3 regions of the Halalkalibacter sp. HAAS-P013 genome follow, and region 2 is predicted to be linked to each of the others. Evidence: riboswitches for the same ligand, from Rfam matches in the RefSeq annotation. Region 2 holds a riboswitch; each other region holds the start of a gene.
What was found. A riboswitch is a leader RNA that binds a small molecule or an ion and turns the genes downstream of it on or off. The one in region 2 is predicted to bind thiamine pyrophosphate.
Positions count from the first base shown of each region.

Region 1 (7,907 bases), on a different contig from region 2:
GATTATACAGAGCATCTCAATTATTCAAACGACCCAGATGCACGACTTGGACATAAAACAGAGAACTCTTCTTTCTTTGGCTTCAAAACACATCTCGCCATGACGAACGAAGAACGAATTATTACAGCGTCAGTGGTCACTTCTGGAGAAAAAAGCGATGGAAAGTATCTACAGGAACTAGTTCAAAAAAGCCAAGAAGCAGGAATGGAAATAGATACACTCATTGGAGATACAGCCTACTCTGATAAAGACAACATTCAATTTGCGAAAACAAATAACATGAGCCTAGTTTCCAAACTCCACCCTATCATTACAGACGGAACACGGAAAAATGATGAATTCGAATTCAATAAAGATGCCGGTATGTATGTTTGTAAAGCTGGACATATGGCAACTCACAAAAAATATGATCAACGAAAAGGGAAAGATACTAATCCTCGAATTCGATACCTATTTGATGTTGAGAAATGCAAAATCTGTCCATTTCAAGAAGGGTGTTATAAAAAAGGCGCAAAAACAAAGTCATATTATGTGACCATTAAATCAGAGGAACATTCTGATCAAGAATCCTTTCAACAAACAGAAGAGTTTAAAGAAATGCAGAAGTCACGTTATAAAATAGAAGCAAAAAATAGCGAGTTAAAACATCGACACGGGTTAAAAATTGCATCATCCTCGGGTCTGTTTGCTATGCAAATTCAAGCAGCTACCACGATATTTGCGGTGAATCTCAAGAGAATACTAAAGCTTTTAAACGAGAAAGAGTAATAAATAGAAAAGAAATAGGCAATTTCTCACCCAATAACGGAGGAAAATTGCCTGTTTTTTTAAATTCAAATTCTCATTAGCACGAAAAACGGAAGTTTTTCAGTGCCCTCCCTCTGCATCCCGCAGGAGTCGAGTGACTTCCGCTCCATTTCCCTACGAGGAAAACGTTTCTTCACAGCAACAATCTTTACAAAAACAGCTTTAAAAAACAACAAAACCACCTTACCAATGGTTTTGTTGTTTATCTATTTAATTTCTCATAATAATATATATTAAATATATTATATAAAATATCGTTAAAGCCATCCCCTCATATTTTTTCACTTTATAATGTGTACGAGAGAAGATAAACAAGATAATCGTTAACACAAGTAGCACAAATATATCAAAAAATAATTTATCATTCACCGGCAAGGGAGAGATAATAGATGCGATCCCAAGGACAAATAACACATTAAAGATTGAGCTTCCAACAATATTCCCTAAGGCAATCTCACTTTGTTGTTTCATTGCAGCAGTTATTGATGTAATTAGCTCTGGCAAAGAAGATCCTATAGCAACTATTGTTAGTCCTACTAAGGTCTCACTCATCCCAAAGCGTAAAGCAATATCCGTACTACTTTCTACAACCAAATATCCGCCTAATACAATTGCAGCCAAACCTCCAAATGTAATAAGAATGTTCTTACCCCATCCTCCAGTTTGGTCAATGTTTTTGTTTTCTCCAATATTCTCTTCACGGCTATTCCTGGCAGCTTCAATTACATAATACAAAAATATAGCAAAAAATAACAAGAAGATAATTCCATCACTTCGAGTAATAAAATTTTCATTTGTAAATTGGAGAACTCTATCACTCATAACTACGAGTAATGCAACCGTAGCAAGAAAAGCAAATGGAATTTCCTTTTTTATTGTTGGCCTTTCCACAGACAAAGGAAAAATAAATGCAGTGATCCCAACAACTAATGACATATTTAATAAATTACTACCAACAATGTTACCGATTGTGACATCCGCATTCCCTTCTAAAGCAGCAATGATACTAACTGTTGCTTCAGGGGCACCTGTACCAAACGCCACAATTGTTAAGCCTACAATAAGAGGTGGAACACGAAACAATGCAGCAATATTAGACGAACCATCAATAAAATAATCCGCCCCTTTAATAAGTAACCCAAAGCCTATTAAGAGTAAAAGATATACCATCTTATTATCACCCGTCCATTTTGTAATCTTTTTTAATTTACACAAATTGAAGAGATTTTAACCTTTTTACGCCAACAAAAAACGACTCACATGGAGGGCACTGAAAGGTCAGCTTTACCTTTTTTCAGTGCCCTCGTCACATAAGCCGTTTTTTACCTAATCCTTTTATGCTGCATCTGAAACATTACTTTGACGTTTTGCCAAGAAGAACTGAGGATACTTCTTTGAAAGTAAAATTAATATGGCAAGCGTTAGTAACATCTCCGGTATTAAATATGAGATATTATAATAAAAAGAGTACAGGCTGGCATTCATTCCATCTGGAGCATATTCTCCAAACCACACTACACCTGATGTAAAGTGACTAAAAAAGCGCAGAGTCGTAGCAAATAACAACCCTGATACAATAGCTGCCGTGCTAGGAACCAAGCCTTTTTTCAACATGAATATGCTCGCTAAGCCTAATACAAGGTACGCTAATGGATAATCTAGTATTAACTGTATCGGGTGTACAACATATCCCCCAAACAGCAGATTTAATAATCCGACTAATAATCCTGTTACTACACCCACTTTCCAACCTCGTCTAAAGGAAATAATAAAAATAGGAACCATAATCAACGAAATTGACCCCCCCATTGCCCAAAGTGCCCCAAACTTTACATTACTTAAGACAATCGCTAAACCTGTCATCACTGCCACTTCAATCATTGTTAATAAACGATCTCTAGACATAAAAAAACCTCCTTTTGTTTTTATCCACAAGAGAAGGAAAGGTGTCAATATAAAATGAGCACAAATAATCTCACATTATTACAGCCACTTCCCTACGCTAGTTTAAACTAGATCAGGTTCTAAGAGTTGAGGATTACCCTCTCTCAGTCACTCGACACCCCTAGTGGATATTGCTTGAAATTGTCTGTTATATTATATCATATTCTTCTAAAAGGTTGGGTTTCTTCTTATATTTCCCAACTTCTCAAACGCAGCTGCAACCTCGATTAACTTATTCTCTGTAAATGCTTTTCCTGTGAACGTAATCCCTACCGGTTCTCCTTCTCCTGTATAACCTGCTGGAACTGTAATAGATGGATAACCCGCCTTTGCTGGAATTGCTGCCCCAAGATTATTAGGAAAAACGATGATATCAAGATCCTCTCTAGTCTTATCCGATTTCATAAGCAAAGACTGGCCATTTTTCAGCCTGTTTGGATAACTTCAATGCTTGCATCTAATAACCAACTCTTTTCAATCTCTTTTAGTTTTGGGTTGATCATCTAAAGACCTACTTTCATGAAATGATATTATTTTATTATACTGAATTTATTTTACGTAAACTAGTAAGAAGCAAAGAAGTACAAAGAAAAAGAGGCAGTGTTAAAAGGTCCGTTTTTTGACCTTTTGACACTGCCCTTATCACCCTATTTATACAGTCTTCTTCTTCCAAGTTCCTAAAACTAATGCTGTCACAATAGCACCAAGAACAATAGCTAATAAATACATAAACCAACCACCAGACACAAGTCCGATTACAAATATTCCACCATGCGGAGCAGGCAATCCAATTCCAAATAATGCTGTAAGCCCACCTGCTACTGCTGCCCCAGCCACACAAGCTGGAATAACTCGACCCGGATCAGCTGCAGCAAACGGAATGGCACCTTCTGTAATAAAGGATGCACCTAAAATATAATTTGTCTTACCTGCTTCTTGCTCTTGCTTCGTAAACTTACGCTTGAAGAATGTTGTTGCTAAAGCTATTCCAAGTGGTGGAACCATCCCGCCTGCCATAACAGCAGCGTGAGGTCCAAAGTTACCCGCATCAATCATCGCGATACCAAAAGTAAAGGCAGCTTTGTTAATTGGACCACCCATGTCAATCGCCATCATTCCACCAAGAATGATTCCGAGTAAAATCATATTTGTTGTTCCCATGCCGCCTAACCAGCCTTCAAGCCCACGGTTGATCGCGCTAAGTGGTGTAACAAGAAGTAACATGATCATACCTGTTAAGAAAATATTAAAGACCGGATAGAACAAAATCGTCGTAATACCGCTCAGTTGTTGTGGTAAGCCAGCTAGTAATTTCTTTACAAGTAGAGCAATATAACCACCTAAGAAACCAGCAATCAACCCACCTAAGAAACCAGCATCTCCATTTACAGCAATTAAACCACCAACCATACCAGCTGCAAAACCAGGACGATCAGCAATACTCATCGCGATAAAGGCAGCTAGAACCGGAATCATTAGTGCAAAGGCCGTTCCTCCACCAATGTCCATTAACATTTGTGCAAACTCATTATTCAGGTCAATGTCAATTAAGAAGGAAAGCGCGATTAAAATACCTCCACCGACAACAAACGGGAGCATATTCGAAACACCATTCATTAAGTGTTTATAAAATCCGCCACCAGCTTTTCCTTTTTCTTGATTTTCGTTGTTTCCACCAGAACCGCCTGACCCTTTATACACTGGAACATTCCCAGACTTAGCTTGATCAACAAGTTCTTTTGTGCGGCGGATTCCATCTGTGACTGGCACTTCAATAACTTTTTTACCAGAGAAGCGATCCATTTCCACTTTTGTGCTCGCTGCAACGATAATAGCTTGAGCATTTTCGATTTCATCTGGAGTTAATTGATCTTTCACTCCACCAGAACCATTTGTTTCAACTTTAATAGTTAATCCTTGTTTTTTCGCTTCATCTTTTAGTGCATCTGCCGCCATAAACGTATGAGCAATTCCTGTTGGACAGCCTGTAACGGCTAACAGATCATACCCATCTTTTGCCGGTGTTTTCTCTGCTTCTTCTTTATCTAATTGCTCTTGTTCTTTTTTATCAATAGCAGCGACAACATCAGCCTCTGACTTTGCTTCTAATAAAGCATTACGGAAAGCCTCATCCATTAAAAACGTAGACAAACGCGATAACGTTGCTAAATGCTCTTCATTTGCTCCAGCTGATGCAGCAATCATAAAGAATAGGTGAGTAGGTTGACCATCCAGTGCTTCATAATCTAATCCGCTATCTGAGCGGCCAAAAGCAATCGATGGGGTTTTAACAGCCTCACTTTTTGCGTGAGGGATTGCAATTCCATCGCCAAGACCCGTTGTGCTTTGTTCCTCCCTTGCAAGTATTGCTTTTTTGTATTCAGCTGCATTATTTAATCTTCCAGCGTCGTCTAGCTTTTTAACTAATTCATCTATCGCTGAAGCTTTATCGTTAGCTTTCATATTAAGAACGATTGTATCTCTTTTTAATAAATCTGAAATTCTCATCCTACTCATCCCTTTCTATTCTAATTCATTGATGTTAATTTCCCTCATTAAAGCCTCTACTTTTTCCCTTTCTGCAAATCCTTTAGAAAAAGCGGTCGCACTCCCTGTCGCAACTGCAAATTTAAAGGAATCTTCTAGTGACATATTTTCTGTTTTAGCCGCTAAGAAACCAGCAACAACGGAATCCCCCGCTCCAACAGAGTTCTTGACTTCCCCTTTAGGAGTATTAGCGAAAAGAATCTGATCCTTTGTTCCTAAGACAGCTCCATCGCCTGCAAACGAAACCAGAACATATTCGATTCCTTTTCCCAGAAGTTCTCGTACATAAGGAATAGCTTCTTGTGGTTCATGTAGTGTTACCGAGAACAACTCTCCTAGCTCATGGTGATTCGGTTTAATGAACGTTGGCTGAGCTTCAAGTACTTTTGTCATGGCTTCACCACTTGAATCAATAAAAACCTCAGCGTTTCTCTCAATTGCACTTCTACATAACACTTTGTAAATTTCACTAGGAATCATCGCCGGTACACTTCCTGCTAGAACAAGCGCATCGCCTTCATTTAAAACCGACAATTGTGTTTGCAATTGTTCAAGATGTTCACTAGTAATTTCAGGTGATACACCGTTAATTTCTGATTCCTGTTCACTTTTGATCTTTATGTTAATCCTTGTATCACCAGTAACTTGTAAAAAGTTTGTCTTTATGTCTTCCTTTTCAACGACATCTTTTATATATGCACCTGTAAATCCACCTATAAATCCAAGTGCTTCACTTTGATGTCCAAGTCTTTTTAATACTCTTGAAACATTAATCCCTTTCCCACCCGGGGCTTTATAGTCATAATTAGAACGGTTCACTGCACCTAGATTAACTTGTTCAAGTTCAACAAAATAATCAAGCGCAGGATTTAAAGTAACGGTATAAATCATAGGCTAACCACCTCTAACGTTGTCTTTTTTCGTAAGTTGCATAAGTATTCTTCATCTACTTTTGTACTAGTTACTAGTATTGCCTCTTCAACATTACTAAATTTACTAAATGAAACTTCACCAAATTTTGAATGATCTGCCAAAATAAAACTTTGACGCGATCGTTTTATTGCACTCTCTTTAATGAACGCTTCTTCAGGGTCAGGAGTTGTGTAACCATCTTGGATGGCTACTCCGTTCACACCAATAAAAGCTTTATCAAATCTAAAAGACTCCAAGGTTCGAATGGCACTCCTCCCAATAAAAGCTCTCGTCCCTGATTTCACATAACCACCAACAACATGTGTTTCTATATTTAAATCAATTAACAATGGAATATTAGATAATCCATTAGTAACAACAACTACTTCCTTACCTTCTAAAAAAGGAATCATTTCAACTGTACTTGTACCCGCATCAAGGAAGATGCAGTCTCCATCGTCGATTAAAGAAACGGCCCTCTCGGCAATCTTTTTCTTCTCTTGACTGTTTTTGATCGTTTTCTCCTCAACTGTCGGCTCTTCTAATTTCTTTTGAAGAAGTGTTGCCCCGCCATGAATGCGCTTTAATTTATTTGCTTTTTCGAGATCGGTTAAATCTCTTCTAATTGTTGATTCTGACGCATTCGTCTCATCAACCAATTCTTGCATTTTCACTGTAACTCTTTCTTTTAATAAAGAAAGTATTATTTCATGTCTTTCAATTGTGAGCAAAATCCATCACCTAACCTTAACTACAAACAAAGTATACACTCAAATTCAACCAAGTTCAATCATTTTCAATCATTTTCTTTAAAAAAAGAAAGCGCTAACCATTTTTTAGGTTACCACTTAAATAATTTTTTATTAAACATTGAAATAAACCCCACTTTAAAAATCTATAATCTTCTTTTTCATCAAAAAAATGTAATTAATTACAAGTCTTATACAAGAGGCTTTTATAATTGTTATAAAGTAAACGGGGATGTCTCAAAAGGTTGCTTTCGACCTTTTGGGACATCCCGTTATTTTAATTATTTGCTTTTTTCGTAAATCATTTCCTTGTTCCGAACTCTTTTTTATCCTTTTTTTAAGTTATCTTCAATTTCTTCAACTAACAAAGATAACTCTGTCCACCGCTCAATTGTTTCTTCCAACTCTTTTTCTAACGATTCTTTTTCCTTCACCTTTTCTGAAATTACTCCATAATTACTACCTGCTTCAGTAATTGCATTCTCTATATTTTCAAGCTTCTCTTCAATTCCTGTAATTTTGTCTTCAATTTGATTCCATTCTTGCTGGTCTTTATAAGATAACTTTTTTCTTGGTTCTTTTTTAGAGCTATCTGGATTACGACTTTTTTCTTTTTCACTAGGCCTTACTTCTTCTAATTTGCTCTGCTTATCTGCTAAGTAATCAGTGTAATGACCTTGAAAACGTGAAACAACACCATTTCCTTCAAATACGAGTAAGTGATCTACAACACGGTCAAGAAAATAGCGGTCGTGAGAAACAGTGATGACAACACCTGGAAATTGTTCTAAATAATCTTCAAGTACCGAGAGTGTTTCCGTATCTAAATCATTGGTTGGTTCATCCAAAAACAATACATTTGGTTCTTTCATTAAAACTCTTAATAAATAAAGACGTCTTCGTTCCCCACCAGACAAACGGCGGATATACGTATATTGCATAGATCTT
Region 1 covers NZ_JBWQTU010000011.1:67,432-75,338, forward strand. The annotation lists partial or broken gene AC1FXP_RS15130 (IS1182 family transposase) at 1-768, shown strand, start outside; gene AC1FXP_RS15135 (calcium/sodium antiporter) at 1,018-1,977, opposite strand; gene thiT (energy-coupled thiamine transporter ThiT) at 2,143-2,712, opposite strand; TPP riboswitch at 2,785-2,884, opposite strand; partial or broken gene AC1FXP_RS15145 (amidase family protein) at 2,920-3,147, opposite strand; gene AC1FXP_RS15150 (PTS fructose transporter subunit IIABC) at 3,403-5,259, opposite strand; gene pfkB (1-phosphofructokinase) at 5,275-6,189, opposite strand; gene AC1FXP_RS15160 (DeoR/GlpR family DNA-binding transcription regulator) at 6,186-6,941, opposite strand; gene AC1FXP_RS15165 (ABC-F family ATP-binding cassette domain-containing protein) at 7,286-7,907, opposite strand, start outside.
Region 1: it holds a riboswitch for thiamine pyrophosphate, as region 2 does, so the genes downstream of both, thiT (energy-coupled thiamine transporter ThiT) here and AC1FXP_RS06085 (LuxE/PaaK family acyltransferase) in region 2, are expected to answer to the same signal.

Region 2 (7,907 bases):
TATAAGCATGTAATGCATTGTTTACTACAATGTCAACCGAATCAAATTCTGCTATTATTTTGTCGATCATCTCTTTAACATCAGACTCGCTTGTCACATCTCCTTGTACAGTCATAGCATCAATATTATACGTATCCATTAAGTGGTTAGCGAGTTGCTCAGCCTGCCCTTTACTGTTCAAGTAGTTAATAATAATCGTTGCTCCTTGTTTTGCAAAGCTTTTTGCAACAGCTGCCCCTATTCCACGACTTGAACCCGTGACAAGGATGACTTTTTGTTCTAATTGTATATCCATTCGATCACCTAGTTTAATTGTTCTACTAATTCATTCGTTGTAATTTTTTCGATATTTACTCTTTCGCTTAGTAGACCTAACTCATAATAAGTTTCCTCTACTTCTTGTAAAATATCTACGTTCAACCAACCCAATCCTTTTTCAGCGACTTCTTCATTCGTTGATGTTTCATTACGGATGTTGATAATTTCAATATTTCTATAAACATCTTGACCATCTATAGCAGCAGTAACAGCAACTTCAGCCGCTTCTTTTGGATGCTCCATCGTATATGCTACACTGTCACGATACACCTGTAGAAAACGAATGAGCGCTTCTTGTCTTTCTTGGAACGTTTGTTCAGTAACAACAAACACATCAGCAGGAGTATTTAGTACATCTTTCACTTCAATTACATCGACTTCTCCTAATTCATTACGCTGAGCATCAAACAATCCTGTATCAGTTGCTGCTGTTGCTACTACTTGTTTATTCATTAATGGTCCAAAATTTAGTACGCCTGTTTCAATAAGATTCACATCATCTTCGCTCATTCCAGCTTGATGCAGGAGAACAAGCAAGTTCTGATACGTTCCGCTACTTCTACTGTATATGCCAACATCTTGTCCACGTAAATCTTCCATGTTCGTTATATTGCTTTCTTTGAGTGAAATTAAATTAAAGACATTTTCAGGATAAATGTTATAGATCACTCTCAATTCTTCCCCTTGTTCAAGCGCTAATAGAACTGCTTCCACATTCGCAAAAGCAATATCAGCATTGCCAGCAATAATATTACGAACTGCATCTCCTCCGCCAGCTCCAGGAATGAACTCAAAGTCGATTCCCCCATCTTCAAACCAACCTCTTTCTTCTGCTAAGTAAATGTTGGCTTGTTCGGTAATCGGTTGGCTCCAAGAAGCCATTCTTATTCTTTCAATTGATTGTTCTGCAACTTCTTCTTGAACCTCACTCTCTTCTTCAGTTCGTTCTTCTTCCGCTCCACAACCGGCAATACTTAAAGTAAGTGCGGCAAAACAAAAAGAAGCTCCGATTTTTTTGATAAATTGTTTCATTTCATTTCTCCCCTAGAATAACTATATTTTTTAAAAAAGATAACCTCAATCCAATTGATTAGTTGATACAATATAATTCCTTTGACAGTAAGCAAAATAAAAACAGAGAACATTAAGGTAGTATCGAGCATTCCTTGAGATGCAATAATTAGTGCACCTAACCCTTTATTCGCTCCAATAAATTCACTTATAACAGCTCCGACAACACTTAATACGACTGCGACACGTAATCCAGAGAAGATGTAAGGCATAGCTGTTGGAAGTCGAAGCTTTAATAGAGTTTGACTTCGTGATGCTTTTAGTGATCGAAAAAGCGCCAATTTATCTCGACTAACATGAGAAAGTCCTGTCACAGTACTTTCAAATAAAGGAAAGAAACAAACAAGGGCTACAATAACTATTTTTGGTGTATATCCAAAGCCAAACCACAATACTAATAGAGGTGCTAACGCTAGTTTCGGCATCGCTTGTGAAGCAATGATATACGGCTGTAATATTTCTTGCGTTGTCTTGGACTGTGCAACTAAAAACCCTAGACCAATCCCAAGAACAGTTCCCGCAAAGAAACCACCGAACACCTCAATAGACGTTGCTAAAATATGCGGATAAAAATATCCACTTTGAAAATGTTGTATTAAGTTGGCACCAATAGCTGTTGGGGCTGGTAGGATAATTTTTGAAATATCTTTTACATGAACAACCACTTCCCAGATGACAAGCAAAAAAAGAAATAGCAAAAACGAATAGATTTTCGTCACTTTCATTTTCAATGACCACCTAACCCTTCAATCGAGTTATGTAGGCCTTTCACCATTTCAATAAACGAGGCATCAAACTTTAACTCCTTTGGTCTAGGTCTTGCAAAAGGAACTTGTAATTCTTCGACGACCTGCGCTGGCTGTCCACCTAACAAAATAACTCGATCCGAGAGATAAGCTGCTTCTGTAATATCATGTGTGATGAATACGGTAGTCGTCTTATACTGCTTTGTCAATTTCATCAATTCTAATTGAAGCTGTTCTTTCGTCATCGCATCTAGTGCTGAAAAAGGCTCGTCCATTAACAGGATTTTAGGCTCCATCATGAAAGCCCTTGCCAATGTTACTCGAGACATCATTCCGCCTGACAATTCATGAGGATACTTATTTTGATGAATACCTAAACCAACAGAAGCAAGTACTTCCGACGCCTTATCTAGATCCTGTTGACTAGGTTTTCGTTTTAATTCAATTGGCATGAGAACGTTCTCTATCACATTCCGCCATTCTAGAAGAACAGGTTTTTGAAACACGTACGTAATTTCATCAAGTGGCTCAAAAATCACCTGCCCTAACACGTTAACCTCACCTTTTGTCGGAGTCAGCAAGCCGCCAAGCATTTGCAAAAGGGTCGTCTTCCCGCTTCCACTTTTCCCAATGATACTAACGAACTCACCCTTTTGGATTTCTAAATGAATATGATCTAGTATAGGCGCCTGGTCTCTGTTAAATTGCAGGGTAATGTCTCGACACGTAATGATCGTCACCTTTGTCACTTCCCTTAATCTCTAAATAAATCAAATAAATCCATTTGTTCTTCTAATGTAGATTCTACATCACAAAATCTGACTAAATCAGCTAAATGAAACCGACCATCATGATGCCAGCCAGGTTCAGGGTGCGGCATAGAGCCTAATGCACAAATTCGATTGACACCATATCCACCTAAAAGGTGAACAATAGAAGAGAAAGATTGAGGTGCACACCCAACTCCGACTGTTTGTACGAATCCCTTTACTTGATTCAAATAGCCCTTTATGTCATTTACATTGTCGATAGGTACAATGGTGACAAATCGGTTAAGAGGAGAGAACGGAAATTGATGATCTTCCCCTCGTCCACGATAGACCACGGTCCAATCTGTTCCATACTCGCTTTTTAAAAGACTAAGATCAGAATTGTCAAAGCTCTCAAATTCAATCGATGTCCGTAGTTTTACTATTGATTGTAGCTCTTCTTCTGTTAACCGGGCACGAGGATGCGTTTCCTGAAAATTGGCCATCTCATTCGCTAACATTTGGGCAAAATCTCGCGGTGAATATGCTCCTCCTCGCTCAATAAAAAAGACATGCGGAGAGAGACATCCTTGCTGATCAAACCATGAAGCATCACTAGCTGCAAGCTTTGCCGCTTGCCATGCTTTCGTTTTCTGTAAACACTCTTTCGTTAACAACCCAAAACTAACCTTATGACCATGCGCATGAAAGCTTGTCTGTGCAGGCACTTTCTGCCTAACTGTTTCAATCGTTTCTTTTCCACCATAAGCAATGACGGCATCAGTTGATTGGAAACTCACCTCTTCTAGTGACTGATTTCCACCTTTCCACCAAAGAATTGCTAGTGAATCTCCTAACCTTGGATCAATGTCTGCAATTGTTTTAGCAAACAACACGGGAAACAACGGTTCAGAAGAAGATACTTTTCCAAGTGTAGCTGACTTCAACATTATACCTGCAGCCAAACTCCAAAGCGGCAAGGCTGGAACATTTCCTGAAAAGATATGAGTGATAATACTTGGGCCGTAAGCTCGGCATACCCCTCCTGATTTTCTCGGACGAAATTCATCCAACACAAGAGGATTGGGAAAATCCTCTTCAATCATCCTTTGTAGTTTCACCTTGCGAAATTGGCGCAAATACCGGCTTAGAAATAAGCGAATCATTTCACGATCATAGCCTGTAATGACCGGTAAAAGTTCCTCAGCTAACTTTCTTAATTCATACTCCGGGTCTAACCATTTTTCAATCGCTTGATCAAACACATCAATTAGATCGTTCGTCCGAAGTGTGCTTACATAGTCCATTTGCTGCTGTTTCAGCTTGTCCATGACTTTTTGAATAAGAACTGGAGTGAGCTGTGGAACAGAGAGTTCAACTCTCTTGTCATAATTATCAAATACTAATTTTTGAATAGATGCTTCTGCAAAATCCTGCTCACACGAGAAGGGGACATGATAACATGCAAAGCTTAACGTCATACTGAATCTCCCCTTGATTGTTGAGCTGAAGCTAAAAACTGTTCGACAGCTAATGAACACCCTTTCGCCTCTGCACCTTCTGCTCGACCGAACAAATAAAACCCATTCCCCGCACTGACACCTATATCCTCTGTTAAAATGCCCATAACTGAATTCAAGTTCGCCAAATCATAGTGAACGATAATCCCTCTTTCTCCTAAGGATTTCTCCTCCATTCGTTCGATATCCATTACTACCGTTCTAACCCAATGGGGTCCATATTTCGTTGGGGTATGATACTCAACTTCGTTATGAAGTAAGTTTCCATCATACATTTGAGAGCTTAACTCTGTCATTCCATACATATTAAGACAATATTCTAAAGGTAACGAAAATAGCTTGCTCATCTCTTTTTTAAACTCATTCGGTTCCATTTCTCGGGAGCGTCCTTTTGCTCCACCTGTATCCATTAAACGACTTTTAGGTGGCAATTTAAAGTTCACATTCTTATTCCGACACTCATCTAATAAATGGATAAAAGAAAAAGTCGCTCCAATTAATAAAAGCGGTTCCTCATTTTTTTCCGCTTTTCGTAATTCTTCAATTAGTTTCTCTAATTGAAATTCACCTTTTGAGAAAACGTATAGACTATCTTCTGTTCCAAAGAATTGTTTAGCAATATGTAAATAATGTGCCAATGACGAATTTGGCAGCACTTCTTCTTCTGGAAAAAGAACAAACATTTTCACCTTTTCAAGATCAGGCATAATCGCTGACTTAAAAAAGGTCTTCATAGATAAATCATAGATGTCTAAATCTCGGTGATAGTTTTTTCCTCTTTTTTCGGGATTCGTTGTTCCGCTTGTCATAAATAACGCTTCTGTTTCCTCAATTGGATGACTTGTTAAAGTTGTTAATTTAAAGGCATCAATCGGGACAGGAGGGATCTCTAAAAAGTGTTTGATGTTTCTAGGTGAGACACGACGTTTTCTACAAAATTTTCGAAACGTTTGGTTGTGATTATATTGGAACTGAAAAACATTCATAGCCATTTGATTAAATTGTTCATCGCTGGCAGTAGGTTGATTAATAAATTTTCTGAGTTCTTGTTTTAATGTTTCATATGATGGTAACAATCTCTACACTCCTCTTCAACATAAACAAAACCGCTTTCTATCTCGAAAGCGGTCATCAATCTTCACTATGTTTTCTCAAAAAAATATAGCTGATAAAATGATGGCCACTTCCCTACGCTATGATTACATAGTTCAGGTTCAAAGGGTCTAAGCAATGCTTTAATCTCAGCCAACTTTGGCTCCCCTAGCGGTAAAAATCTAATATAGTTACTCAATAAATCATATCATTAATTACGTCTTATCGCTATAGTTGCCCAAACAGTGAAAAAGGGGCATCCCAAAAGGTCCGTTTTTTGACCTTTTGGGATGCCCCCGAAGCAATGCGGAGTCGCTACATCTTTCAAAAGCCTTGGAAGAAGTGGTTTTCTCCTCTCAAGGCGCATAGCCAACGGATCCATTGCAGCCTAGTTTCGGACTGATGAGACAGCCCCTTTTTTATCCATTCACAACTTGTACTGTTTCAGCTTCCTCTAACACGCGTACGAATTCGCCTTCGTTATAAGGATAACCCGCTTTTATAATTTTTACTTTTACAAGTTTACCAATCATCTCTTCAGAAGCAGGAACTTTTACTTTCAAATAGTTGTCGGTATATCCGATGAATAAACCACTATTTTTATTTTCCTTATCGCGCTCTTCCGGAATTACTTCAAGCACTTCCCCTTCAAAATGCGATGCGTATTCTTTTGCTAGCTGATTAGATAATTCGATTAAACGGTGAACACGTTCATTTTTAATCTCTTCATCAACTTGATCTTCCATACGAGCAGCAGGTGTTCCTGTACGCTTAGAATATGGAAACACATGTAGTTCACTGAACTTGTGCTTTGCAATAAAATCAAACGTTTCTTGAAACTCTTCTTCTGTTTCTCCAGGAAAACCAACGATGACATCAGAAGTTACAGCAAGCCCTGGTAGAACTTCTTTCAAACGATCTAAACGCTCACCAAAGAATTCCATCGTATACTTACGGCGCATACGTTTTAACACAGTATTTGATCCTGATTGCAATGGAATGTGCAAGTGGCGCACAACTTTATTTGAACGGTCAATCACGTTAATGACTTCATCAGTTAATTGACTTGCTTCAATTGATGAAATACGGATTCGCTTCAAGCCTTCTACTTTTTCTAAGTCTTCCAGTAAACGAGCAAGACTGTAATTCTTCAAATCTTCCCCATATCCACCAGTATGAATCCCGGTTAGGACAATCTCTTTATAACCAGCATGAACCAATTGTTCTGCTTGTTTAATTACTTCCTGTGGATCGCGTGAACGCATCAAACCACGAGCCCATGGAATAATACAAAATGTGCAGAAGTTGTTACAGCCTTCTTGTATTTTTAAGGAAGCACGCGTACGATCAGTAAAAGCTGGAACATCAAGCTCTTCATAAACACGTGACTTCATGATATTTCCTACTCCATTAATAGGCTCGCGTTCACGTTTGAACTGCTCAATGTATTCTAGCATCTTCACACGGTCTTGTGTCCCAACGACAATATCGACTCCAGGAATCGCCATAATTTCAGCAGGGGAAGTTTGAGCATAGCAACCCGTTACACAGATAACGGCATCAGGATTTTTACGGATTGCACGACGAATCACTTGTCGGCTTTTTTTATCGCCTGTATTTGTTACTGTACATGTATTAATGACATAAACATCTGAAGTTGCTTCAAAATCAACTTTTTCATAGCCTTCATTATGAAACAGCTGCCAAATTGCTTCTGTTTCGTAATGATTTACTTTACAACCTAATGTATGAAAGGCAACAGTAGGCATTAATATCACCTCATTAATTCGAAATGGTACGAAATCGCAGCAAGCACATAAAGAGATGCCGTTTCCGTACGTAATATCCGTGGTCCAAATCCACAAGCAATAGCACCTTGTTCAGTTAATTGACCAAGCTCTTCTTCAGTGATTCCACCTTCAGGTCCGATAATCACTAAAACTTTCTGCCCAAGCGTAACTGATGCTAACTGCTGAGCCAACTGAACTTGTTCTCCTCGCTTTGCCGATTCTTCATATGCTAAGATTACTACATCATACGAAGAGATTTTTTGTTTTAAGTCATTAAAAGAATGAACATTTAGGACCTCAGGAATGCATTCTCTATACGACTGTTCCGCGGCTTCCTTTGCAATTTTTTCTAACCTTTCAATTTTCTTGCCAGCTTTCTTTTGATCCCACTTTACGATCGAACGAGCAGCCGAAAAGGGAAGAAAAGCAAAAGCGCCCAGCTCCGTTCCTTTTTGAATAATTAAATCGAGCTTATCTCCTTTAGGAAGACCTTGTGCAATCGTTACTTGTACAGGGAGTTCTGTTTTAGGATCGAGCGTCTCTATTATGTCGGCAATGATTTCCTTATCCGAAAGATTTGATAAACGACATTTCACTGTCCTAGAATGATTGTCACTACAA
Region 2 covers NZ_JBWQTU010000002.1:422,186-430,092, forward strand. The annotation lists gene AC1FXP_RS06060 (3-oxoacyl-ACP reductase) at 1-295, opposite strand, end outside; gene AC1FXP_RS06065 (ABC transporter substrate-binding protein) at 304-1,350, opposite strand; gene AC1FXP_RS06070 (ABC transporter permease) at 1,347-2,114, opposite strand; gene AC1FXP_RS06075 (ABC transporter ATP-binding protein) at 2,117-2,875, opposite strand; gene AC1FXP_RS06080 (acyl-CoA reductase) at 2,890-4,365, opposite strand; gene AC1FXP_RS06085 (LuxE/PaaK family acyltransferase) at 4,362-5,480, opposite strand; TPP riboswitch at 5,573-5,676, opposite strand; gene mtaB (tRNA (N(6)-L-threonylcarbamoyladenosine(37)-C(2))-methylthiotransferase MtaB) at 5,916-7,265, opposite strand; gene AC1FXP_RS06095 (16S rRNA (uracil(1498)-N(3))-methyltransferase) at 7,271-7,907, opposite strand, start outside.

Region 3 (7,907 bases), on a different contig from region 2:
CAAAAAGAGGGTTTTTAACGTTGCATTCTTCTCTTTCATAATAAAATCCTTCCCATGCCTTAGTCTTGTAAGTTTCTTTAAAACTTCTATTACTATAGTTATCTATGTTAAATTAAATCACGCAATAGACATTCATAGATTGGAAACATTTACAATTTCAGACCTAAACAATATGTCAGAATACTGCGCAAAATACAAACACTGAACTCATTTTATGTAAGCCAATTAACCCATTTCACCTAATTATTATTAGTAATAATCATAAAAACAATTAATTGCCCCTAAGAAAGCTAAAAATAAGCTACTTCTTAGGGGCTAATAATACATTCTTTAAAAAAGCTCATCATAATCAATATTATCTACCTTTTTAGCAATCTCAGTCGTCAGTTCTTCTGAAAACTCTGCCATAGCTGTTTGAGTTGACCCTCTCATCATATTGAATTGATTGTTCTTAATGAAGTTACTAATCGGTTGCTTCAATGATTGAAATCCATTTTCACGATTCGTTAGAAGGCCGTAAGCCGCTACTCCAATTCCTATTCCTAATATTGAGTACATCACTCCTCCACTGTTATTGCGTCTAGCTCCAAATATTTGCTGTGTCCTCCTTCCCAAATTAAATACAGATCTTATCCAGCTAATGTGATTGATCAAGGAATTCATCATTTAGGTTTCGTAGTCCCCTTTCCTTCATTTAACTTTATTATTTTGATTTCTACATTAATTATGAGGAAGAATTTTGCCTAAACCTAATCAGCGCTCTTGGCGAACTCCAATTACCAATCTCCTGGACATACTCTACAGCAAAACCCATCCACAGTAATTGGATGGGTCGTATATTATAACTTCATCTTACACCGGCCACTTCTCTAACGTGTAAGACATCTCCCAAAACATATACTCATACCTGCTGCTTGTAACAAAAATAGCTTCCATACGTTGCTTTTCTTCTTCTGAAGCTTTTTCTGCCCATTCATCCAAACGGTCTATTTGTTCCTTTACTAACGTTGCAAACCACTCGTCACCATACGTATCAATCCACTTTTGATAGACGGGATGTCCTGGAGTAGAACCTTTATACTTTTCTCCGATTTCCCAATACAACCAATAACAAGGAAGAATTGCAGCAATGACTTCCCCTAAAGAACCCTTATACGCAACAGAAAACAAGTGGTTCGTATAGGCTACTGCCGTCGGAGCAGGTTCAGCCGCCATATGACCTTCGTTATTCTTTTCTAATCCTAAGTCTTTGGCAAATCCTTCATGTAGCATATGCTCTGCATCAAAGGTTGATTTAGCATGAAATGCCATTTGCGATGTCGTATGAAAGTCTAGTGCTTTCGCAGCCCCAATGGATTGTACTTGAGCAAATTTCGAAAGATAAAAGGAATCTTGTTGCACATAATAACTGAAACATTCGATTGGCAATGAGCCATTAGCTACTCCTGTAACAAATGGATGCTCAAAGCTTGCATTCCAAATAGAGTCTACCTTTTTACGAAGTTGTTCTGAAAATTTCATATCATTCATCCTCTCTTCATCATCTATTTAGTTCATTTCGTACAGAGCGTTCATCAATTGCCTTTTTAACTCTAAATATTCAGGAGTGACGGTCATTTCCTTTTTCCTTGGTCTTGGCAATGGCACCTTTACTTCTAGTATGACTTCAGTAGGACGTGGTCCTAACACATAAATACGGTCTGATAAAAAGATTGCTTCATCAATACTATGTGTAATAAATAAGACTGTCCGTTGCATTTGACTCCATATATGCAAAAGCCAACTATGCATTTTCTCACGAGTTAACGCATCTAACGCGCCAAAAGGCTCATCTAATAGCATGAGTTCTTTTTTATGCAAGAACGTTCGTAGTAGCGCAGCCCTCTGCTTCATTCCTCCTGATAACACATCCGGATAATATTGCTCATATCCTTCTAAACCAAACAAAGGAAAAAGAGTAAGGGCCTCTTCTTTTGCTTGTTCTGTTTGGTGTCTTGTTACCTTAGGACCTAGAAGGACATTTTCAAGTACAGTTTTCCATGGGAACAATAAGTCCTTTTGCATCATATAACTGCTATGCCCACGTTTCCCTTTCATATCCTTACCGTCAAATAAAATTTCTCCCTCATAGGGAACTTCAAGACCCGTAATGAGATTAAACAAGGTGCTTTTGCCACAACCACTTGGTCCAATTAATGAAACAAATTCACCTTTTTGAAGAGAAAGGTTTATTCTTTTGATGACAGGTTGCCCGTCAAACGAATGACAGAGATTACGAATGCTGATTTCCATATCGACTACAACCTTTCATTAAGGCAAGAACGTATTTGTCATCGCTTCTTCTGTTACTTCTGTTTCAATCAAACCTGCTTCAAGCAGCCACTCTGAAAAATCATTCCAAATATGTTCCTCTTGAATGCCCCATTTTTCTGCATCCCCTTTGTAGCGTGGACTTAGCCACTCTTGTGATGCACGAATCAGTTCTTCATTTGTTTCTGGGCTAGCTGAAATTAAGATTTCCGCTGCTTCTGATGGCTGCTCAATCGCAAATTCATATCCTTTCGAGACAGCTCTTACAAATTTTTCAACTAACTCAGGCTGCTCTTCAATCACAGCTTCACTGCTAAAAATAACCGGCGAATAATAATTAAAGACAGGATCAATATCTTTCAGATAAATCATATTAATGTCCTCACCACGAACTTCAGCTTCAATTCCTGTCCACCCATAAAAAATCCATTGAAAATCTATGTCTCTTTTCGTATTAGCAAAAAAGTCAGCAGATCCAACGATGACATTATCTACCGAAGAAGGATCAACCTCATGCTGTTTTAATACGGTTTCCAAAATCGCCTCTTCTTCAGCACCTCCAAATCCACCATATGTCTTTCCTTCAAAATCCTCTGGTGAAGTAATCTCTTTTTCCACTGGAGAAGCAAAACCAGATGTGTGCTCCTGAATGACTGCAGCAATCGAAACGACTGGAATACCGGTTGATCTAGCAATTGTAACGCCTGTCTGAGATCCAATCCCAAAATCAGCTTGTCCTGCTGCTACAACTGGTACGGCACCTTCCATGGCTGGTTCGATAATTGTTAAATCAATCCCTTCCTCTTCAAAGAACCCTTTTTCTCTAGCGACATAAATACCCGTATGATTTGTGTTAGGTACCCAATCTAATATAAACGTTGCTTCCATTAACTCTGTAGATTCGGACGGTGCCTCTTCCCCTGCTTCAGATTCAACTGCTTCCCCTTGGCTTGACTCTTCTGCTTGGTTACAACCAACTAACGCAAGCATGATAATGAAAAACAAAAATGCACTTAGCTTTTTTGACATCGAACTCTCTCCTCAACTTAATTCGTTTATTTTTTTTGAGACTTGTGTTTCCACGGCATCATGAGTCTGCCGAGTAAGACAACAACTAAAAATAAAAGGCAGCTCAATAGTGAGATAAGCACAATAACGACGAATACCCTATCTGTCGCAAACGAGCTTTGAGCTTTGATTAGATAAATTCCTAATCCAGAACTTGCACCGACCCACTCTGAAATCACCGCTGCCAATACACTATATGTAGCGCCAATTCTCAATCCTGTAAATAAGTAAGGTAATGCGTGCGGGAACCTAACAGAGGAAAATACCTGCAGGTGCGATCCCCCCATCGACCGAACAAGTCGGATCATATCGCGATCACTTGATTGCAGTCCCTCAACGAGACTAACGACTACCGGAAAAAAAGTGACTAATGCGACGACGAGAACTTTAGGCAAAATTCCATATCCAAACCAAATAATGAGCAAAGGTGCAATCGCTATTATAGGAATCGTTTGCGAGAATAAGAGAATCGGATAAAAACTTTTACGTAAAAGCGGTGAAAAATCTAAAATAAAAGCCATTACTAACGCAACGATAATTCCTAATAAGAAACCAAGCAGCGCTTCTTTTGTGGTCATCCAGATATGTTCAGGTAATAGATGCCACGTGTCAAATAACGTAAGAACGATCAAGCTTGGCGCTGGTAAGATCCAGTTTTCAACGTCCCAAATCCACACAGCCACTTCCCACACGACAAGAAACATAATAATGGCGATGATCGCTGGAGCAGCTGAACAGATCGACTGACGCAAACGTTCCATGAAACCCTCCTTTCACAAAAAAAGTCTACACACCACAGAGGCGTGTAGACTTTACATGTCAACATGTAATTCTAATAAACATCCCTCCGCTGGCATTACCCAGATCAGGTTAAAGGGTCGATATCTTCATCGGGATATCCTCTCAGCCAACCTCATAGCTCCCCTATTACTATTCATAATTTTTCCTAAGAAAGCTTATCACACATTTTGACTTTGTGCAATATTCCGTTCTTTCAAACTATTTAATACAATTAGCCCCCCTAAGTCAGAATGGAGCAATCACTCGTCTTGACCCATGTGAACCTTTTTCTCCTTGCTATAACAGCGAACGGGCTTTCATCTGCTTCATAATGACTCAATTCTCCTAGAAAGCCTGAAAAATGAGACGAAAATCCTAACGATTTCCGTCTCATACAGTGTGTATCTTAACCCTTTTCCCTCTGTTATAAAGATCTTACTTTTCAAAAGCCCTCTAACACTTCGCATTATATGGATGTAAATGGACCTTTCTTTAAATAATGAACAAAAATCCTGCTCATGATCGGATAAAGGAGTGAAAAGAAAATCATATTCCCTATCGCATGGTTTGTGTCAAATGGGAGCCCAGCTAAGTAATACGCTATAAAGCGATCGCTAATGAACAGCATATTCAGTGAGATGACAAATCCATAAAAATAACCACAAAATCCTGCGTACATGATTAGAACAAGGAAAGGGATGCCCCACTTTGTATGAACTCTTCCCATCCAGCCTGAGACAAGCCCAATCACGGACCAAGAAATGATTTGCCAAAAGGTCCATATGCCTGTTCCTAATGTCATATTCGTTAATACCGTACTGACAAAACCTAGAATGAGGCCATTGACCGGGCCCATAAACATCGCTGTGATTATAATAATGGACGTAACCGGTTGAACATTAGGAATATGAGCAAAAGCCATTCGGCCAACCACACAAAGGGCACTGAGCATGGCTAGCAACGTAATTCGGCGAATTGACATGCCTATTCAATCGAAGCGTAATGAAAATGAATCAAGTCTCCATGTTCAAGTTCGTATTCAGCTGCCCCTACTAACGCTTCTTCTCCGTTGATCGTATAGAGCCAATAACTTGATGTTTCATCATCTGCTTCAATTTCGTTAATTCCTGAAATAAACGCACCTTCATACGCTGTTGTAATGTCATAATGTTCATCCATCACATCCATAAGCGTTTGTCCTTGTTCGAACGATACCGTATCCTCACTTAGGATATTTTCAGGTTCTTCTTCACTTATCACAATCGTTGCATAGGTTTCCTCTACACCCTCTGCCCCTTCTTGTACTTCCTCAGTAGCTTCCTCTTGAACCGGTTCTTCCACCGCTTCATTGTTTGCTCCACATCCCGTTAACGTGAGCAAAACTGCAAATAAAATAGAAAACAAATATCTCATTCCCATTCCTCCTAAACTTGTATCAATAGTAGTTTGTCCGCGTTACTTGTAAGCATGTATTCAAGACATATAGGCCGGGTGAACAGCCTTTTGGCATCATCCTCCTACCTTCCTTTTTACACTCGGTTCGACCTGCTGCATGTTTGTCAGCTTAAAGAAAGCAATAGCCCCAAGCATTGAAGTAAAAAACAAAATGGCTCCCATCGGTACCGCCGTCGTTTCGTTAATCCCAACAAGTGGGGAAACCATTGAGCCGAGGAATAAGGAAAGCGTACCTAGCACCGCACTCGCGCTACCCGCACGGTGGCCTTGATTTTGCATCGCCAAAGAAAAGGTACTTGTTGTGATCATCCCCATGGAAGTCATATAAATAAAGATTGGAATTACGAGTGTTGCCAGTGGTCCTTCAACGATGGTCATTACTAGCAGGAAAGACGTAGCACTTACCGCGATGATTACCGCAATACGTAACAAACTTCTTTCATGAACAATTCCACCTAAGCGTCCGATAGTAAAACTCCCTAAAATAATAGCAAGCCCATTAATGCCGAACAACACGCTGAATACCTGAGGAGACACATCATAAATCCCTTGATACACAAAAGGAGTTCCAGCAACATAAGCAAAACTTCCGCCATGGATGAAACCAACCGTTAATGCGTACCCAATGAAAGATCGATCCTTAAACAAGCTTCCCATTGTCCGAACAGAATGCCCAACTGTACTAGGAATTCGTTTTTCCGGAGGCAACGTCTCCTTTAATTTTAGCGCTACAACCAATACAATGAAAAGACCAATCAAGCTTAAAAAGTAAAAAATCGAACTCCAATTAGCAAATGGCAAGAGCAAGATCGCTCCCCCAGCCATTGGTGCCGCCATCGGTGCAACTGCATTGATGACCATTAACAGCGCAAAGAATTTCGTTAACTCACGTCCGCTAAAAACATCACGGACTACAGCACGTGAGATCACTACTCCCGCCGCTGCTGTAAATCCTTGTAAAAAGCGAGCTACGACCAGAATGTAAATATTAGGAGCTAACGCACAAAGCAAGGATGAAATCGCAAATAAAAAGATGGATATCAATAACGGCTTTTTTCTCCCCTGTGCATCACTAATTGGTCCAACAACGACCTGACCTGCTGCAAGACCAAGTAAACATGCAGTTAAACTAAGCTGAACAAGTGAGGCACGAGCTCCTAAATCATCAGCAATTTCAGGAAAACTCGGCAAATACATATCAATATTTAGTGGCCCTAATACCGCAAGCATCCCGAGTAAGAAAGCTAGCCCTAAACGTTCTTTCCCCGTTGGATTTTGTAACATAAACAAAAAGCACCTTTCCTTAAAGTTTCTAAAGTCTCATAACCTATGTAAATAAATTTGAATGTTACAAGTAACGTCGACTTATCAAAGTATAATACAAAAAGTCTAAAGATCAAATAACATCAATCACAAAGGCAACTTATTTGTTTACGTTCGTGGAATGGGACACACTGACTTGCCAATGTTTGTAAGAAAATAACACTTACTTAAACATGACACCCTTTACTCTGAAAATGGTAATAGGTGTCTTTATTATATCTAGCCATAAAAAAGCGTTATGACCATGAATAAATCACCAATCATAACGCTTTTTTTCTTACGCTGTTTCTACCTTATCTTTTTCACCTTCGCTACGATCAACAAAAACAGCACATGCTGCGTCTCCAGTAATGTTAACTGCTGTACGAAGCATATCAAGGATTCGATCAACGGCTAACACTAGCGCAATTCCTTCAACTGGCAATCCGACAGATTGTAAAACCATGGCAAGCATGATCATCCCAACTCCAGGGACTCCCGCCGTTCCGATACTAGCAAGTGTGGCCGTTAATACAACGGTCACTAACGCCCCTACTGATAATGGCTCAGCAAATACTTGCGCAATAAACACCGTCGCAACAGCTTGCATGATCGCCGTACCATCCATGTTAATCGTTGCCCCAAGTGGCTGTACAAAACCAGATACGGGCTTTGACACACCTAATTTATCCTGAGCGGTTTTCATGGATAGCGGAAGCGTTGCATTACTACTTGATGTACTAAACGCCACCGTCATAGCCGGTGCAAAGTTTTTAAAGAAATGAAGTGGGTTCATTTTTCCTAAGGCATAAACGACACCCGAATACACGACCGATACATGAAGAACCAACGCTAGCACGACACATAGCATGTACATTGCCATCGAAGACAAGGCATCTAAACCTAGTTTTCCAATGGCTGATGCAATCAGACCAAAGGCTCCATATGGCGCAAGCTTCATCGCGATCGTAACAAGGAACATCATAATCTCA
Region 3 covers NZ_JBWQTU010000015.1:16,455-24,361, forward strand. The annotation lists gene AC1FXP_RS18730 (sensor histidine kinase) at 1-39, opposite strand, end outside; gene AC1FXP_RS18735 (hypothetical protein) at 331-558, opposite strand; gene tenA (thiaminase II) at 853-1,521, opposite strand; gene AC1FXP_RS18745 (ABC transporter ATP-binding protein) at 1,549-2,292, opposite strand; gene AC1FXP_RS18750 (ABC transporter substrate-binding protein) at 2,311-3,339, opposite strand; gene AC1FXP_RS18755 (ABC transporter permease) at 3,366-4,139, opposite strand; TPP riboswitch at 4,203-4,314, opposite strand; gene AC1FXP_RS18760 (ECF transporter S component) at 4,625-5,140, opposite strand; gene AC1FXP_RS18765 (DUF4430 domain-containing protein) at 5,143-5,571, opposite strand; gene AC1FXP_RS18770 (Bcr/CflA family efflux MFS transporter) at 5,668-6,897, opposite strand; gene AC1FXP_RS18775 (dicarboxylate/amino acid:cation symporter) at 7,214-7,907, opposite strand, start outside.
Region 3: it holds a riboswitch for thiamine pyrophosphate, as region 2 does, so the genes downstream of both, AC1FXP_RS18755 (ABC transporter permease) here and AC1FXP_RS06085 (LuxE/PaaK family acyltransferase) in region 2, are expected to answer to the same signal.